Linked DNA regions of Aridibaculum aurantiacum. The protein of the gene in region 1 interacts with the protein of each later gene in a pairwise test. Links are inferred from orthologs where the notes say so. Each region holds a gene or a part of one and is shown on either strand. Other genes may lie near its edges. The genes, in order: rlmB and tsaE.

Region 1 (9,403 bases):
GATATTGAAAGAATAGCTGAACTAGGTATTAAGGCTTTAAGGTATCCCGTATTATGGGAGAAACATCAACCAACAGAGGGTGGAACGATAGACTGGCGCTTTGCTGAAAAGCAATTGCATAAGATTCAACAGGCAGGAATAGAACCAATAGTAGGACTGGTACACCATGGCAGTGGTCCTCGATATGCCAGCTTTTACGATCAGACATTTGAAAAAGGACTTGCCACCTATGCAGCAGAAGTAGCGGCTCAGTTTCCCTGGGTTACTCATTATACCCCGGTAAATGAGCCGCTTACTACTGCTCGTTTCTGTGGCTTGTATGGCATCTGGTTCCCTCACGGCACAAATGACACCACTTTTCTAAAAGTACTTCTAGCTGAATGCAAAGGAACTGTACTGGCCATGCAAGCCATCAGAAAAATAAATCCTGCAGCTAAACTTGTACAAACAGAAGATTTAGGCAAAACACATAGCACTCCACTCTTAAAATACCAGGCAGATTTTGAGAACCATCGTAGGTGGTTGTCATTTGACCTGCTGTGTGGTAAGGTAAACCCGCAGCATCCACTATGGAATTACCTGATGAAGGCAGGAATAACTGCTAAAGAACTTGATTTTTTTATTGAAAATCCTTGTCCACCAGATGTAATGGGTATTAATCATTATATCACTTCTGAAAGATTTTTAGATGAACGTTTAGAACACTATCCGCAGCATACGCATGGTGGCAATGGCAAACATCAATATGCAGATGTAGAGGCAGTTCGTTTAAAAGAAGAATGTCTTGCAGGTCCTAAACAGTTGCTACTGGAAACATGGCAGCGATACCAACTACCCATAGCAGTTACAGAAGTACACCTACATTGTACACGCGAAGAACAATTACGCTGGTTCAACTATGTTTATTCTGCTGCCGGTGATGCAAAACAGGATGGTGCAGACATTAGAGCTGTTACGGCCTGGGCTGTATTAGGTTCTTTTGATTGGTGTAGCCTGCTAACAAAACCAAGCGGCGTTTACGAAGCAGGACTTTTTGATATTCGTGGTCCTCATCCACGCCCTACTGCACTTACAAAACTGGTAAGCAAATTAGCTAAAGGTGAAAGTTTTACTCACCCCACACTGGCAGAAAAAGGCTGGTGGAACAGGCCATGCAGGGTTATTTATTTTGGTGACAGTAAAGAAGAAACAATGACTACTATACCCCATGAACAGGACACCCGGCCATTGCTTATAATTGGAAAGGCAGGAACTTTAGCACAGGCATTCAGCAGGGTTTGTAAAGCTCGTGCTATACATCATGTAGCCATTGGTAGAAATGATGTGAACATTCTGGATCCGCAGGCACTGGAGCGTGTGATACAACAATACAATCCCTGGGCAGTTGTTAATACTGCAGGTTATGTACGTGTAGACGATGCGGAAGAAGAATGTGATAATTGCTTTGACATCAACACTCTGGCCCCGGAATATATGGCTGCCATCTGCCATAAATTAGGGATACATTTCACCACGTTTAGCAGCGATCTTGTCTTTGATGGTAAAAAGAATACGCCTTACCTGGAGAGTGATGTGGTAGGTCCACTAAACATTTATGGGCAGAGCAAAGCCTTGGCTGAAGAAAAAGTTATGAAAGCCAATCCTTCCGCTTTGGTGATCAGAACTAGTGCATTCTTTGGCCCGTGGGATCAATACAACTTTGTATACTTTGTTCTTAATTCTCTTAAGAATAACCAGGAAATGACGGTAGCAAAAGATCTCACCATTTCACCTACCTATGTTCCTGACCTGGTTAATACCACTCTAGATCTGCTGATAGATGAAGTAAGCGGCATATGGAATATCAGCAACCATGCTGAAGTAAGCTGGCTAGAACTGGCCGAGCAAGTAGCAGATCGTTCGGGGCATAAAAAGAATAAACTGGTAGGAATGCCGGTCTCTGAAATGGGCTGGAAAGCACCGCGTCCTGCATATACCGCCATGACCACTGAAAAAGGTTTTCTTCTTCCCTCCCTTGATGATGCACTAGGTAGGTTTATGAAAGAGCAGGAAACACTGGTGCTTTAAATGATAGATATCAAAGCCAACAATTTTTAAAACAAAAACAGCCGGTTCAGGCTGTTTTTACTTTTACAAAGAATGTAGTAGACTCTACTCCACAACCGCTTTACGGCGAGAAAAATAATGTATCTCTTCTTCAAGATTAATATGCGGGTATTTCAGTTGAAACTGTTTCGCCTTTTCTAAAAAGCTACGCAAGAAATTCTGGTGTGCCTCAGTACCAGGCTGAAAGGGTTTATGCTTATATGCTGTCACGATCTTTTTTATTTCCTCCATCATTGCCTGCGAATCCTCATCAATATAACTAGCTATAAACTTTTGAAACACGAACTCTGTTGCTGGATAATTTGGATGCACAAGATCAACATCATAGAACCTGTAGTCTCTTAAAACATCAATCACCAGTTCATAAGCAGGAAAATAATGCAGCCGATCGAATTTATTAACCATGTGATGCACCGCCTCTATCAGCCGCGCCTTGCTCCGGTTGTTTTCTACCACCCCATCGCGTATATGACGCACAGGACTGATGGTAAATATGATCTGTAGCTTATTGTTGAAATGAAACAGCCGGTGCATACAATTGTCCAATGCTGTCACTATCTCTTCTATAGTTAATAAATGCTTGCCGAAGTACTGCGCCGGAGCACGATGGCAATTGGCAACCGGTACACCAGATTCAGAAAGCCTGTAAGAAAAAGCAGAACCTAATGTGATGATGAGCCAATCAGCATCTTTTAGAAACTCATGTGCTTGCTGCTGAGCCTGGTTGATATTCATCAATACTTCAGCTGCATCCATTCCTGAAAAAATAGAATGATGGTTCCAGCTTTGCCAAAGCTCATTTAAGTAAAACAGGTCATCCTTGTTATATGGCTTGTTCTCAATATAATTTACCAGGTTCGTCGTAACGCTTACCGGGTCAAAAAGAATTCCGCTTGGATTTTGCTTCATGCAAAACTTAACATCTTCCAGCTTCTTACCTATCTGTTCAGTGAAACAAGAACCTACCAACATCAGCTTGTCACTGTAATTGATCTTTCGTCCTGGTGACTTGATGTCTATATCCAGCATCATTTTCATAACATAAAGCTTTAGTTACACAAAAATTTCTGCAGCAAGCTGAAGACTCTTGTGCAATGCCTCTTCTTCCAGGTCAATTTTATAACCTTTAGTCCTGCAGTATTCTACGATGGTCTCCGTCTTCATGTTACCAACCAATTCATCTTTTGCCATGGGACATCCTCCTATTCCTTTCAATGCACCATCAAAACGAGTGCAGCCTGCATCAAGAGCCGCTTGCAGTTTAGCTTCTAAGGTGGATGAGGTGCTATGAAGGTGTACACCAATTTCAGTACCCGGGTAAGCAGGCAATAAAGATTTTAACGCAGTTGTTATTTGAGACGGTGTAGCCACGCCCACAGTATCTGAAAGTGATAGCACACGCACATCTTTTTTCACCATCTCCTCCGCCCAATTCAGTAGCACGCCTTCATTATATTCATCACCGTAAGGATTTCCAAAACCCATGCTCAGGTAAATTACCAATTGCTTGTTGTGCCTGGTGCATAGCTCCTGTATCTCGTCTACGCGTTGCACACTTTCTTCTATATTGCTATTGGTATTTCGCAATTGAAAAGTAGGAGAAATGGAAAATGGATAACCAATAAAACTCACCTCATCAAATTGAACCGCCTGTTCAGCTCCACGTTTGTTGGCTACTATAACCAAAAGTTTTGTTCTGGAATTATGAAGTTGAAGTTTTGGTAAAACCTCGGCTGTATCCGCCATTTGGGGTATAGCCTTTGGCGAAACAAAACTTCCGCAATCAAGCGTATGGAAGCCAACCTGCAATAGCGTGTTGAGGTAATATATTTTATCTTCTGTAGATATCGGCTTTGGCCACCCCTGCATAGCATCGCGTGGACATTCTATTATTTGCAGCATGTTTCAAACTTTCAGAAGGAGTTCAGGAATTAAACTTATAAAGCAATTCGCTGGAATTGGCACCAATTACATTCTTTGTTTCATGGCTTCATACAAGATCATTCCTGCAGCAACTGATACATTCAATGATTCAAAATCTCCTTTCATTGGGATCTTAAATTGCTCATCGCAAATCTTCATCAAAGCAGGATAAATTCCTTTGTCCTCGCTGCCCATTACTATAGCTGCGGGCTCAGATAGAGGTAAATCAAAAACATTGGTAGAAGCTTTCATTTCGCTTGCATATACTTTAATGCCGTTCAGGTGCAGCTCGTCTACAGCTTTCATAAGGCTGTTCACACGGCAGATGGCAATTTGTTCAAGTGCTCCTGCTGATGTGGCTATAGCATCATCGTTCAGTGCACCCACACCTTTTTCTGGAATGATGATAGCCTGTACACCACAGCAAAATGCAGTTCGTGCTATTGCGCCAATATTGCGCACATCAGTTATACCATCCAACATCAGAAACAATGGCGTTTCCCCATTATCTACTACAAAAGAGATCACCTCCTGGAGGTCCTGGTATTTTATTTTTGAGATAACAGCAATGCAGTTGCCGTGATTGCTGACATTGAAACTGTTCAGTTTTTCTACCGGAACTTTATTTATAGGCACTTGCTTATCGGAAGCAAGTGCTCTTATTTCATCTATCTCCGGTCCGTGTACAGTGGAAGAAAGATAAATTCGATCAAGGTATTTGCCTGTTTTCAGAGCATCTATAACCTTGTCTTTTCCAACTATCAAAAGATTTTTCTTTGGACGCTGGCGATTATTCTGGTGACGAAAATTCATGGTGCAAAAATAACGGTATTAAAATCTATATGCTGCGCAACAACAATCAATTAGCGGCTGATCTTTCCCTGTAGCATGAGAAGTTTTACCTTTTGTATTGCTGCTACCGCCATTGCATCAGTTATCAATCCATCTTCCACCATCTGGTAGGCTTCTTCAAACGGAAGTTTCTTCACCACTAATTGTTCGGTTTCTTCAGGCATAGCTTCCTCTTGTGTAAGGTTGCGTGCCAGGAACAGGATGGCCAGTTCATCGCTAACTGAATTTGATAAATATAATTGACCGAGCTCAGTCCATTCACCCGCTACCAAGCCTGTCTCTTCCTTCAATTCTCGTTTAGCTGACTCAATAGGATCCACATCCAAAGCTCCCCCACCTTCCGGAATTTCCCAGCTATATGCATCAATTGTAAATCGATATTGCCCTACCAGGTAAGTATTCCAATCTTCATCCAACGGCAGTATACCAATGGCTTTGTTTTTAAAATGAACTTTACCATAAATACCCGCATTTCCCGAAGGATTTATTACATCGTACTCGGTAAGCCGGATCCATTTGTTATCGTATACCTGCTTCTCAGAAACTATCTTCCAGGGGTTGTAATTTTCATCTATCATGACAGAAATTGAAAATATGATTTACAAAAAAACCTCCCTTTCAGGAGGTTCTATATTATATTAATTGAAACGGCTTAAACACCAAATGCTTTACGCACCTTATTTACATAGTCAAGTTTTTCCCATGTAAACAGTTCCACTTTCACTTGCTTTACTTTTCCATTAGGCATCACAAATTCTTTCACTTTCACTTCAGGCTGCCTTCCCATGTGACCATAAGCAGCAGTTTCGCTGTAGATAGGGCTTCTTAGTTTCAGGCGTTGCTCAATGAAGTAAGGACGCATATCAAAAACACCTTCTACCACTTTAGCGATTTCGCTATCGGTCATGTCCACCTTAGCTGTGCCGTAAGTATTTACATAAATGCTTGTAGGTTGTGCTACACCAATAGCGTAAGAAACCTGCACAAGTACTTCATCGCAAACGCCTGCAGCCACCAGGTTTTTAGCTATATGACGTGTTGCATAAGCAGCACTTCTATCAACCTTGCTCGGATCTTTTCCGCTGAATGCTCCACCACCATGCGCACCTTTACCACCGTAAGTATCTACAATGATCTTACGACCTGTAAGTCCGGTATCACCATGTGGTCCACCAATTACGAATTTACCAGTTGGGTTGATGTGGTATTTAATATCGTTGTTGAAAAGCTTTGCGTACTTCTTGTACTTGCTCTTCACTCTTGGTATCAAAATGTTGATGATGTCAGCCTTTATCTTTTCTAACATCTTAGGCTCTGTATCAAAATCATCGTGCTGTGTAGAAACAACGATCGCATCGATACGAACTGGCTTATTGTCATCATTGTATTCTAAAGTAACCTGGCTCTTTGCATCAGGACGCAGATATTTGATCTGCTTGTTCTCCCTGCGCAAAGCTGCCAGTTCAATCAGAAGTTTATGAGAAAGATCAAGTGCCAGTGGCATATAATCTTCAGTTTCATTTGTTGCATAGCCAAACATCATTCCCTGGTCGCCGGCACCTTGCTCTTCTTTTACCTGCCTGTCTACACCCTGGTTAATGTCAGATGATTGTTCGTGAATAGCAGAAAATACACCACAGCTGTTTGCCTCAAACATATATTCACTCTTGGTATATCCTATTTTACGGATAACACCACGAGCAATTTCCTGGACATCGAGGTAAGCTTTACTCTTCACTTCTCCGGCTAATACAACCTGTCCTGTTGTTACAAGTGTTTCGCACGCTACTTTACTTTGAGGATCAAAAGCAAGAAAATTATCTATCAATGCATCACTGATCTGGTCAGCTACTTTATCAGGATGTCCTTCAGAAACACTTTCTGATGTAAATAAATAAGGCATAAAAACAGTTGATGGTATTTTTTTAAAAGTTGCGCAAATATATGGTGAACACCAATAACGCTTACAAGCGAGAATAAATTATGCGAACGCGCATTCTAACTCTTTCATTGGGATGAGCTCCTCCTGCTAATCGTACTCTACCTTCTGCCATACGATTGCTGTTAGAAGGGGCAATCTGGTAGGTAGCAAATACTCCTTGGTTAGGATAAGGAAGATTGAACTTTATAGAGTCATTAGATGGTGCGTAAATACGAAGCGCATAGCTGCTATCTTTTCTTGAAACTATACCTTGAACATAACGGCTCAGGTTGAAAGTATAGACAGCTGATTTTTTATTGAACCCTGGAATGTTCTGGTAGAACTGGAAGCCACCAAAGTTCTCAATGTTTGGCCCAGTAGAAGTGATTTCGTAATCATTTGGCACACTAGCCATTCCTTTGAAATCATTATCGTAACGAGCCAGCAAAAGGTAACGTGGAGGAGTAAGTATTTCAGCCAAAGGATCGTTATCGGCATCTTCCTGGTAAGCTAATAACTCTGCACGATGAATAATGCGGTTGCTAAGCGTACGAAGTCCAGGAATGGTAACATTGATATAAGTGCCTGGAGCCGTAAGTGCATACACTTTAGCTTCATTGGTGGTGGTGTTCAATGCACCAGCTATCTCACTTCCGCTAAAGTCGCGGGCTATCCTATTAGCAGTGAAAGAACTTTGATCAAGATATGGGTTTATGCGGAAGAAGTTCACAGACGTATCCGACTTCACATTAGCTGAGTCTTTATGGAAATACAACGCAAGCTTGCTATCCATATCCATCAGGTTCACACGTGCCAATGTATTGCCACCACTGTTTGCTCTTGGTACAATAGCAAATCCTTTGAATGCTTCCCTGAAAGCAGAGTCGCTTCTGTAAGCATTGGTAGAGTCGTAATTTTTAATGAAACGCAATGCAACATCATGGCTCAGTTTGATCCTCACCTGGTTGACAGTACTTTCAAACTTATTGATAACAGAGTCGCGAAACTTGCGAACATTGATGGTTGTATTGCCGCTATTCAACAAGGCTCCAACTGCAGGATTTGCATTGGTCTTGTAGACAGAATCTCCTTTTCCAAGTTCGGCCAGTTCACGTACTTCCCACTCCTGGTTAGGTGCACCAACAGATGTATCGCCATAGCTTCCTCTAAAGTTTAAAACCAATACAGCAGAGTCTGCCACACGATAAATTGGATTAATAGGAAAAGCGTATGGATAAATAGTAGGCTTAAATTCAAAAAAAGCAGATGCTACAGTTTTACCAAAAATTGGATCGTTTAAAACACCAATAACATGATCATCTGTTTTATAAACAGGCGGTAAAACTTGGTTTTCAAAAGTGTTGGTAAAAACTTCTAATGTGGTGTCGAAGGTGTTTACATTATCAACCGGTGGAATAAGGCCATTACCTATTTCAGTAGTTGATATTTTTGTACATGCAACACTTATGGAGATAATAGCAAAAGCTATTAATAAAAGATTACGCATCCTGTTGGAAAACATTGATTTGAAAGGGAAGTTACTTCGAGGCAAGGTCGTTATACAATTCTAAATACTCTGTTAAATCACTGTCCCAGCCTTTGAAAGGAAGCACCTTCTTTCCTTTCACTTTGGTGAACTCATCCACTAGTTTTTTATCTATAGAATCACCACCAAAAGTAATTGCATCAGCATAAGATGCTCCACCACGCTGAAGTGCAATATTGTTAGCATCTTTAAATACTTCTACATCTTTTTCTTTAAGTGAATTATGAATGATCGCCTTCTTATGAAAATCATCACTCAGCTTATCTTCAAACGTGGTACTGCCGAGTGTGTAGATCACTTTACTATGTGCAAAAACTGGTTCTTTCTTGTAAATAGTTTTCAGATACATAGGAATTAATCCAGTCATCCAACCACTGCAATGAATAATGTCAGGAGGCCAGCCAAATTTCTTAACTGTCTCAAGAGCGCCTTTACAAAAGAAGATCGTTCTTAGATCGTTGTCATCATACCACTGCTCATTTTCATCATTAAAAACGAATTTTCTTTTGAAGAAATCTTCATTATCTAGAAAATAAACCTGTAGCCGGGCATTAGGCAGAGACGCCACTTTAATTTGTAATGGATAATCATCATTATCTACACTTACATTTATACCAGACAACCGTACCACCTCGTGCAACCTGTGACGTCTTTCATTGATAGTACCAAATCGAGGCATGATACATCTCACTTCCAAACCAGAGTCGTTGCTTTTAATAGCAAGCTTATTAACTATCTCAGCAAATTCTGTCAGCTCTAAATAAGGCGACATCTCGTTGGCAATGAATAAAATTCTTTTCTTTGTTGACATTAATCCGATTGGTTTACGTGTTACTCCTTAAAAAAAGAGTTGGCAAAAGTAAGAAATATTATTCTAAATCGGCTGTGCTCAAGGCTTACGAACCTGATAACCCCTTAACTAATGCTTGTTTTCACCGACATTAACAATCTCTCTCAACATATTGCATCGCTTCGATCAGCTGGAAAGACTATTGGATTTGTTCCTACAATGGGTGCACTGCACCCGGGTCATCTATCGCTTGTTGCATTAAGTA
Region 2 (9,430 bases), 1.4 Mb from region 1 along the record:
CATCGCTGAAGCCCATGATCAGCGCACCGGCTGTAGGCGTAAGCAAACCTACAGCAGCTATTGGTATGGCTACTATGTTATAGATGAACGCCCAGAACATATTGCTCTTGATGGTGCCATAGGTCTTTTTGCCTAGCTGAACTGCCAGTGGAAGCTTTGTAAGGCCGCTGTTCATCAAAACAACAGAAGCGCTTTGTATGGCCAGTTGTGATGCCTGGCTCAGGGATATACTTATTGTAGCCTTTGCCAATGCAGGTGCATCGTTTATGCCATCACCAACCATGATGGTTGGCTTCTCATTTGCAAGCTGTGTTATCTTTTCTAGCTTTTGCTGCGGTGTCTGTTCGGCAATTACTTCATCAATACCTAGTGTTTCTGCTATGGCTTTACATTTTGCATAGCTATCACCACTAAGCATAATGGTGTGAATGTTTGCCCTGCGGCAATAGTCTATTACCTCTTTAGCTTCGGGTCGTAATTCATCTGCAATGTCTATCCAGCCTACTATCTCATCATTCTTCTTTACATAAAGATGATGTGCTCCTTGTACACTGTCGTCTATTCGTGGTGAACCTATGAGATAAATATTCCCATCCTTGTCCTCCGCTTTCATTCCTATTCCTTTTATCTCTTCTACCTTTTTCCATTTCATCACCTTGCTCGTCTTCCATTGTTGAGCAATGCTTTTGGCAATGGGATGATTTGAAAATTTCTCAAGTGAAAACACCAGCGACTTGAAGTCATCTGCAGGTAGAGAAGATTCAAATTCGGTAACTACAAAATTGCCATTGGTAAGCGTTCCTGTTTTATCAAATACGATCTGTTGAATGTTGCGAAACAGCTCCATGCTTTTGCTGTCGGTATACAAGATGCCTTCACGGGCTGCCCTGCCTAAGCCTACGGCAATAGCAGCAGGTGTCGCTAATCCCATAGCACAAGGACAAGCTATTACCAACACGGCTATAGAACGCATCAGGCTCTGCTGAAAAGTAACACCATCAACAAAAAAATAATTGATAGCAAGTGTAACCAAAGCAATGGTGATAACGATAGGAACAAATATGGCGCTGATTTTATCAGCCAGCTTCTGCACCGGCGGTTTATGCCCCTGTGCCTGTTTCATCATTTGAACAATGCTGCTGCGGACAGTGTCTTTACCTGTTGCTGTTACATAGCATTTCAACGTACCATTAGAAACAACGCTGCCACCAATTATAGTGTCTCCTTGTTTTTTATAAACAGGTAAACTTTCACCACTCACAATGGCCTCATTTATTTCAGCATCACCGCTGAGTATTTTACAATCTGTTGGCACCTGCTCGCCAGACTTTATCAATATCAAATCACCAACTTGTAATGCGGTGTTTTCTACAGGAAAAATATTTTCATTGTGTTGATCGTCATAAGCAATCATATTGGCCATCACCTTCTGTTCCTTCGTTAGCTCACGCACCGTCTTTTGTGTCTTCTGAATGGATACATCTTCTAACCAGTTGCCAAAGAAAACAATGGTGATAATAGAAGCTGCTGTTTCAAAGAACATCATACCGGGATTGGCTGTCAATAGGCCAATGACGCTGTACACGAAAGCTGATACAGCACCAAGCGTTATCAGCACATTCATATTAGGAACACCTGTGCGCAGGCTGTTGATGGCGCTCTTACCAAAGAAGCTCATGCCTACTATAAATACCGGTAAACAAAGGAATAACTCGAGTACAGGGTTATGCAGGAAGTGCCATCCAAACGTCATCCCCAGGTGACCTGCCATTAGCAGCAGCGTAAAGGGCAGGCAGAAAAAAAATTTTTGTTTAGTTGTTCTAAGCCATTTGCTTTTTGGTGCTGTAGCACCTGTTTTTTCTTCACCCGAAACAATTGTATATCCTAGCAGTTCAATATTTTTCCTGGCCTTGTCTACGCCACCATTTGCTGTTGCATTTTCAAATGCTACTTCACCGTTCAGTGGGTTTACAGCTATTTGCTTCATCCCTTGTTTTTCCAGCACCTTACTTACGCTAAGTGCGCAGTTGCTACAGGTCATACCTTCCACTTTCCAACTTATCTTTTCCATAGGTAAAATCTTCTTTTGCAAAATTATGCTGTACTACTTCGGCTACTGCTTTACATTCAATGATATCTTTACTACACAGTTGCATTTCAGCGGCATACGCCCATTTTTTACAAGTTGTTGACATTATGGAATTCACATTCACATTAGATGATATAAAAGCTACAGCAGCAAATGTGTGGCAGGTGCACCAGCACCAAAAAGTGTGGGCGCTTCATGGGGAGATGGGTGCAGGTAAAACTACTTTTGTGCATGCGCTTTGCGAAGTGCTGGGTGTAACCACTGCTATTGGAAGTCCTACTTATTCTATCATCAATGAATATGCAAGCAGCAAAGCCGGAACTATTTATCATATGGATCTTTACAGGCTGCGCGACGAAGAAGAGGCAATGCAAGCTGGCATAGAAGATGCTATCTACAGCGGTAATTTATGCCTGGTAGAGTGGCCGGAAAAGGCTGCAATGCTATTGCCCGATGATTGTCTTCACCTGACCATTCAATTAATAGATGCGCAGACAAGGATGATCAGCTCGGCAAAGCATTAAGCAGCTCTTAATATCAGCTACCTATTTAAGCAGTAACTTTATCCACCAAAAACACGCCTCTACATGTCGTCATTGAAACCGCTGGTTAGTACTTCATTTACCTACGAAACGCTTGAAGAAACGCTTGATGTGAAGGCTCGTGGAGCTCAATTGCATATTGGCATTCCAAAAGAAACTGCGTTCCAGGAAAATCGTATTGCACTAACGCCAGAGGGTGTAAGTGTGTTGGTAAGCAATGGACACCAGGTGGTAATGGAAACAAAGGCTGGCGATGGCAGTAAGTTTACTGATAAAGATTACAGCGAAGCAGGAGCTAAAATTGTGTACGAAAAACAGGAGGTTTTTAAAGCGCCTATTCTTGTAAAGAGTGCTCCTGTAGTAGCAGAAGATCTCCCGCTGTTGCAAATGAGCCAGGTGATCGTTTCGCCTATTCATCTTTCTGCCATGCGTAGCGAGTACCTGCAGTTCATGATGGAGAAACGCATCACTGCACTTAGTTTTGAAAACCTGAAAGACGACAGCGGCACTTACCCGATTGTTAGGAGTATGAGCGAGATAGCCGGCAGTGCTATCATGCTGATTGCAGGACAATACCTCGGCAGCGCCAATAGCGGAAAGGGTGTTTTACTAGGAGGTATAAGCGGTATTCCTCCTACAAAAGTTATCATCATTGGTGCAGGTGTAGTAGGAGAGTTTGCCACACGTACAGCTTTGGCACTGGGTGCTTCTGTAAAAGTTTTTGATAACAATGTGTACCGGTTAAAACGCCTGCAGAATAATCTAGGTGTAAGAGTATGGACAAGCGTAATTGAACCTAAGATCCTGGCCAAGCAATTAAAGAGTTGCGAAGTGGCTGTGGGTGCTATGAGCAGTGAGTTTGGTCGTACACCGGTGGTGGTAACCGAAGAGATGGTGACCAATATGCGTTCTGGCAGTGTGATAATAGATGTAAGTATTGACCGCGGTGGATGCTTTGAAACCAGTGAAATAACCAGTCACCAGCGGCCAACGTTTGTAAAGCACGATGTCATCCATTATTGTGTTCCGAATATTCCGAGCGGCTTTGCCCGTACTGCCAGCCAGGCTATCAGTAATGTGCTAATGCCACTACTGCTAGATGTAAGTGAAGAAGGTGGCTTTGAAGAAATGGTATGGCACAACTTCAATCTTCGCCATGGAATTTACATGTACAAAGGTCATCTAACTAATTTCTATTTAAGCCAGCGTTTCGACCTTAGATACACTGACCTGAATTTGCTGATCGCCAGCAGGAGGTAGTTGTGGGTAGGCGTGAGGAGAGAGGCGTGAGGAGAGAGACGTTAGATGTTAGATGTTGGATGTTAGCGTGAAGGCTAGCCTGATTCGTAGGAGAAGCTATTTGTAATCCATTATAGAAAGTGTCCTCTTGCAGAAAGCATATTCTACTTCATCATTACTGCTTACTATTACTGTTTTTCCTTTTGTATAATCTTCTACCAGTTTATGATACAGTGCTATGCCTGTAGCATCCAGGTTGGTGCATGGCTCATCGAGCAGCAATAAAGGAACATCGGAAAAGAAAGCCTGTGCTAGTTTTACCCTTTGCTTCATACCACTGCTATAGTAGCGGATCTGCTTATGTGCTGCTTGTTGCAAGCCTATAATCTGTAAAATTTCTTCAATGGAAATGCCGGGGATCAATTTCTTAAACTGGTGGTGAAACTGGAGAAATTCAGTAGCAGTCATTTCTTCAATAACCTCCAGGTAGGGAGCAGCAATAGATAAGTGTTGATGCACTTTTTCTTCATCCACCAGCTTTTCATCCACCTGCCATTCTACCTTGCCTTCATTAATGGCCATGTTGCCACTGATCACTTGCAGCAAAGTGCTTTTGCCACTACCATTAGCACCTGTAATGGCTACGGTATTACCAGGGAAAATCTCAGTGGAAAGTTGTTTGAAAATCCAATCGCGGTTGAAGCGTTTACCTGCATTGGTAAGCTTAATAGTCATCGAGCCCGGATTTTACAGAGCGTTTTATTATCCCGGCTTTTGAATTTTCTACAAAGCCAATGATATCTCTCTTCACCTCCGTATCAGCCAATGTTTCGTTGATTATCTCAATTGCTTTAGATGTAGTATGCCCTTGTACAAACAGGATATGATAGATGGCAGAGATCTCATCAATCACTTCTTTTGCATAGCCGCGGCGTGTAAGGCCTACATTGTTTATACCAACATAAGCCAGTGGATCGCGGGCAGCTCTTACATAAGGAGGAACATCTTTGCGAATGAGAATTTGACCTGCTATATAAACATGCGCACCTATGTGGATGAACTGGTGAACACCTGACAAACCACCCAGAATGGCATAGTCATCTATGGTTACATGCCCTGCCAGTTGAACAGCATTAGCAAGAATAACATGATTGCCAACAAAGCAGTCGTGCGCTATATGTACATAAGCCATCAGCAGGCAGTTGCTGCCCACCTTAGTCTTCCACCTGTCTTTTGTGCCCCTGTTTATGGTTACACATTCGCGTATCGTGGTGTTGTCGCCTATTTCTACAGTAGTTTCTTCACCAACAAATTTCAGGTCTTGTGGTATGGCGCCAAGTACTGCGCCTGGGAAAATGATACAGCCTTTGCCAATAGTGGTGCCGCTAAAGATGGTAACATTAGGCATTACATGCGTACCCTCTCCGATAGTTACATTGTCCTCTATAACCGAAAACGCGTCTACACGTACATTTTCAGCTATGCGTGCCCCTGGATGTATCTGCGCTAAAGGACTAATCATCTTGCTTTGTTCTTTTAACTATTTGAGCAACCAATATTGCTTCTGCTGCTATTTTACCCGCTACGTATATAGTTCCCTTCATTTCTACCAGTCCTCTTCTTATCGGGCTTACCAGCTCCATGTGCAGGATCAGCGTATCGCCAGGTACTACCTTTTGTTTGAACTTACAGTTGTCTATCTTAAGAAAGTAAGTATCGTATTTATCTTCTGTGTCTTTTGGTATGGCTAATATACCACCGCACTGAGCCAACGCTTCTGCAAGTAGAACACCTGGCATCACACAATTACCAGGAAAGTGTCCCTGGAAGAATGGCTCGTTGTAAGTAACATTCTTAATTCCTACAACCTTTGTATCGGTAAGTTCAATGATCTTATCAACCAAGAGGAACGGGAAGCGGTGAGGCAAAAGCTTTTCTATAGCGTGCACATCAAAAAGCGGCGGCTTCGTAGGATCATATACAGGTATCTCACCTTTTTGCTTCACTTTTTTAATATGCTCCTTCAGCTTTTTAGCAAACATCACATTGGCAGCATGGCCAGGTTTGCTTGCTATGATATGAGCGTTAAATGCAAATCCAACCAATGCAAGATCACCGATTACATCCAGCAGTTTATGACGAGCCGGCTCATTGTCAAATCTTAGTTCTGCATTGTTCAGGTAGCCTTGCCCTTTAGGAATCTCTATATCCGGAAAATGTGCTTTTAATTTTTTTACCTGGTTGTCGGTTACTGGCTTGTCAACCACTACTACTGCATTGTTCCTGTCACCACCTTTTATCAGGTCATGATCCAGCAGCCACTCCAGTTCATGGAAAAAGCAAAATGTACGGCAGGGAGCTATTTCGTTCTTAAAGTCTTTAATGTCTTTCAGGCTTGCATGCTGCGTTCCTAGTACAGGACTATTGAAGTCAATTAGCGCATTTACGCGGTATTCAGTAAAAGGAAGCGCCACCATTTCAACCCCTCTTTCCTCATCTACAAATGTGATGTTGTGCTCAATATTGTAAAATATCTTGGCTACCTCTTGTTGTTTTACACCAGCTTTTTCAATGGCCTCTACAAAGGCATGTGCGCTACCATCCAGTATTGGAACTTCATCACCGTCTAGTTCTACCAGTGCATTATCTACACCCATACCCACAAAAGCAGCCATCAGGTGCTCAATGGTATAAATGCGTGCACCATTGCTCTCAATGGCAGTACTACGGTTGGTCATTACTACATTGTCAACATCTGCTTTTACCACAGGCCTGTCTTCCAGGTCTACCCGTTGAAAGTTTATTCCTGTATTAGGAGCCGCAGGTTTAACCACCATATTTACCAGGTGCCCTGTATGTATACCGGGTCCCGATATACTAAATTCTGTTGCGAGTGTATGTTGAAATGTTTGTCCGTTACTGTGCATAGCTCCTTTAAAAGTGGCGAAAGTATGAAAACTATGCTTTTCTATAAAAAGTAAAAACCCTGCAACTACTGGTGCAGGGTTTATTCAAAAGCTTCGATATACAGCTATTTATACATTATACTGAGCCTTTTCTTCCAGTAATTGTTTTACCAGGTTTTCCAGGTCAGTTATTCTTTTTTCAAGTTCGGGAAGGTTGCGGGTAACAGCCTGGCTGCGTAATGCACTCGCATATTCATAAGCAGGAGACCCAGTAACAGATGATTTTGGCTTTTTAATGCTTTTGCTTACGCCGCTTTGAGCGTTTATGCGGCTACCATCAGCTATTTGTATATGACCTACTACACCTGCCTGGCCACCAATCATTACGTTGTTGCCTATTTTGGTACTGCCACTTACACCAGCTTGCGCTGCAATCACCGTGTTTGTACCTACTTCTACATTGTGGGCTATCTGTATCAGGTTGTCAAGCTTGGCACCAGCGCGTATTACGGTAGAACCAATGGTAGCACGGTCAATAGTAGCATTAGAGCCGATCTCTACATTGTCTTCTATGACCACGTTACCAATCTGCGGAACCTTTTTGAAAGTGCCATCGGCTTGCGGCGCAAAACCAAAGCCATCGCCGCCTATCACCGTGCCAGAATGTATGACCACGTTTTTGCCGAGTACACAATCGTGGTAGATCTTAACACCTGGGTGAAAAATACAGTTGTCGCCAATCTTTACATTGTTGCCAATAAATACGCCAGGGAAAATTTTCACATTGTTGCCAATGCTCGTGCCATCACCAACATAGGCGAAAGCGCCGATGTACACATTTTCACCTTTGGTAGCAGTGGTTGCCACATAGGAAGGTTCCTGAACGCCATTGAGCTGGCTGGTCTTTAATTGCTGGTAATGGTGCAGTAAACTGGCAAAAGCGGAGTAAGGATCAGCCACGCGGATAAGTGTGCTCTGAACAGGATGTTTCAGTTGAAGCTTTTCGCCGACAATAACGACGGATGCTCCTGTGGTATATAAAAAATCTTCGTATTTGGGATTGGCTAAAAACGCAAGTTGTCCTTTTTTCGCTTCTTCTATTCTGCCAAAACTATCAACGCTACAGTCCGGTTCTCCTTCTATTTTTCCTTGTAGTAAAACCGCTATTTGATTTGCCGTAAATGTCATGTTTTTGTTTTTAGCCGTGGCAACGAGCTCACAGCAAAAATCATCCTTCTTTTGAAAACGCCGGATTGAATAGCTGCAAAACTATTCATAAAAACAAATGTAGAATTTTTTTACAGGGGTTGCCATTGTTTTATGTATCAAGGCATTGTCTACCTGCGAAATATCTTTCACCTGCCCGTTTTTGAATAAGATATTGATCCTTTCATCCTTCATGGTGTACATGGTATTTATGGTTTCGCCAGTAAAAGCCAGGTACCCGCTTTCCACTTGGGTGATGTTTAACTTCTGACAAGCACTTTCAATTTTCTGCTGCAGCGTACTTTCATTTATTGGGTCAGCCTGCAGTCGCACTTTCAAAAGTTTACGATCCAGAATATTCGTACATAAAGTTTTTAGAATGGTATCAGGATGGTGGCGCCACATTTTGATGGCGTGCATGAAATCATAATCATCCATCTGGCAGAATTTTTCTAGTACATCGTCGGTTATAACACCATCAAACCTGTGGAGGAAGAAGTCAATAGGAGTATGCGTTTGTAAAGAGCCATCTCCTTTTTCTGTTAAGTACCTTACCCGCTCAATGATCTTTACCATCATTTTCTCTGCAGCCAATACTGTTTTGTGTAAATAAACTTGCCAGTACATCAGGCGACGCGCCACCAGGAATTTCTCTACGCTGAAAATTCCTTTTTCTTCTATCATCAGCTCACCGTTGTGAACCACCAGCATTTTTAAAATTCTATCATAACCAATTACGCCTTCGCTTACACCGGTAAAAAAGCTATCGCGGCTTAGGTAATCCATCCGGTCTACATCCAGTTGTCCACTTATCAGTTGGTGCAGAAAACGCTTCGGGTATTTATCAGTGAAAATATCGATGGCCATTGTTAGTTTTCCGCCCAGTTGTTCATTCATGCTGTGCATCAGCTTAAGGCTCATGGTTTCGTGGTGTACACCGCGCAGCAAAATATTTTCAAGCGCATGGCTGAAAGGTCCATGTCCTATATCATGAAGTAGAATAGCAGCCTTAGCCGCCACTTGTTCTTCTTCGGTTATTTCCACTCCTTTACTGCATAATTCAGTGAGCGCACTATTCATCAGGTGATATGCGCCTAAGGAGTGATGCAGCCTGGTGTGGACAGCACCAGGGTAAACAAGATGCGCCAACGCCATCTGGTAAATTCTTCTAAGCCTTTGGTAATATGGATGCGCTATCACCTGTTGGATCAGCGGGTGACTAACAGTGATAAAACCATGAACGGGATCGTTGATGATCTTGCGGGAGAATGAAGCCATATAATGATTTAAAATGTAAAACTACAGGATGACCAATGATAGAAAGGGTTTATTTTCTGTAGGTTAGAAAATAAAAGCCTTCTGTTGCCAAACTGTTAACGTCACCATCTTTGTGCTTGTTAATGAGGCTAATGTGTACATTCACCAACCAATCTTACAGTTGAAGAGAC

What was found.
Region 2: the proteins of rlmB (region 1) and tsaE interact in binary tests that used the Escherichia coli proteins (3 or more experiments, as listed by UniProt). The link is inferred for Aridibaculum aurantiacum from one-to-one orthologs.

The regions. Positions count from the first base shown.
Region 1 is NZ_JAFEWC010000001.1:2,069,264-2,078,666, reverse strand. Bases 2,959-5,917 are described here. They hold rlmB (23S rRNA (guanosine(2251)-2'-O)-methyltransferase RlmB), read right to left. Parts: upstream 4,843-5,917; coding sequence 4,075-4,842; downstream 2,959-4,074. Other genes in these bases: metK (methionine adenosyltransferase), read right to left, coding at 5,534-5,917; J4N22_RS08630 (NUDIX domain-containing protein), read right to left, coding at 4,893-5,459; J4N22_RS08640 (hydroxymethylglutaryl-CoA lyase), read right to left, coding at 3,160-4,008; J4N22_RS08645 (GSCFA domain-containing protein), read right to left, coding at 2,959-3,144. Also shown: J4N22_RS08650 (family 1 glycosylhydrolase), read left to right, coding at 1-2,067; more of J4N22_RS08645, read right to left, coding at 2,152-2,958; more of metK, read right to left, coding at 5,918-6,784; J4N22_RS08620 (DUF4270 family protein), read right to left, coding at 6,846-8,309; J4N22_RS08615 (glycogen/starch synthase), read right to left, coding at 8,341-9,159; panC (pantoate--beta-alanine ligase), read left to right, coding at 9,271-9,403. UniProt on the Escherichia coli protein: Specifically methylates the ribose of guanosine 2251 in 23S rRNA.
Region 2 is NZ_JAFEWC010000001.1:631,280-640,709, forward strand. The notes cover bases 919-3,904. They hold tsaE (tRNA (adenosine(37)-N6)-threonylcarbamoyltransferase complex ATPase subunit type 1 TsaE), read left to right. Parts: upstream 919-2,196; coding sequence 2,197-2,613; downstream 2,614-3,904. Other genes in these bases: J4N22_RS02750 (heavy metal translocating P-type ATPase), read right to left, coding at 919-2,071; J4N22_RS02760 (alanine dehydrogenase), read left to right, coding at 2,677-3,891. In the rest of the region: more of J4N22_RS02750, read right to left, coding at 1-918; J4N22_RS02765 (ABC transporter ATP-binding protein), read right to left, coding at 3,988-4,605; lpxA (acyl-ACP--UDP-N-acetylglucosamine O-acyltransferase), read right to left, coding at 4,595-5,392; J4N22_RS02775 (bifunctional UDP-3-O-[3-hydroxymyristoyl] N-acetylglucosamine deacetylase/3-hydroxyacyl-ACP dehydratase), read right to left, coding at 5,385-6,797; lpxD (UDP-3-O-(3-hydroxymyristoyl)glucosamine N-acyltransferase), read right to left, coding at 6,906-7,964; J4N22_RS02785 (HD domain-containing protein), read right to left, coding at 8,046-9,260. UniProt on the Escherichia coli protein: Required for the formation of a threonylcarbamoyl group on adenosine at position 37 (t(6)A37) in tRNAs that read codons beginning with adenine.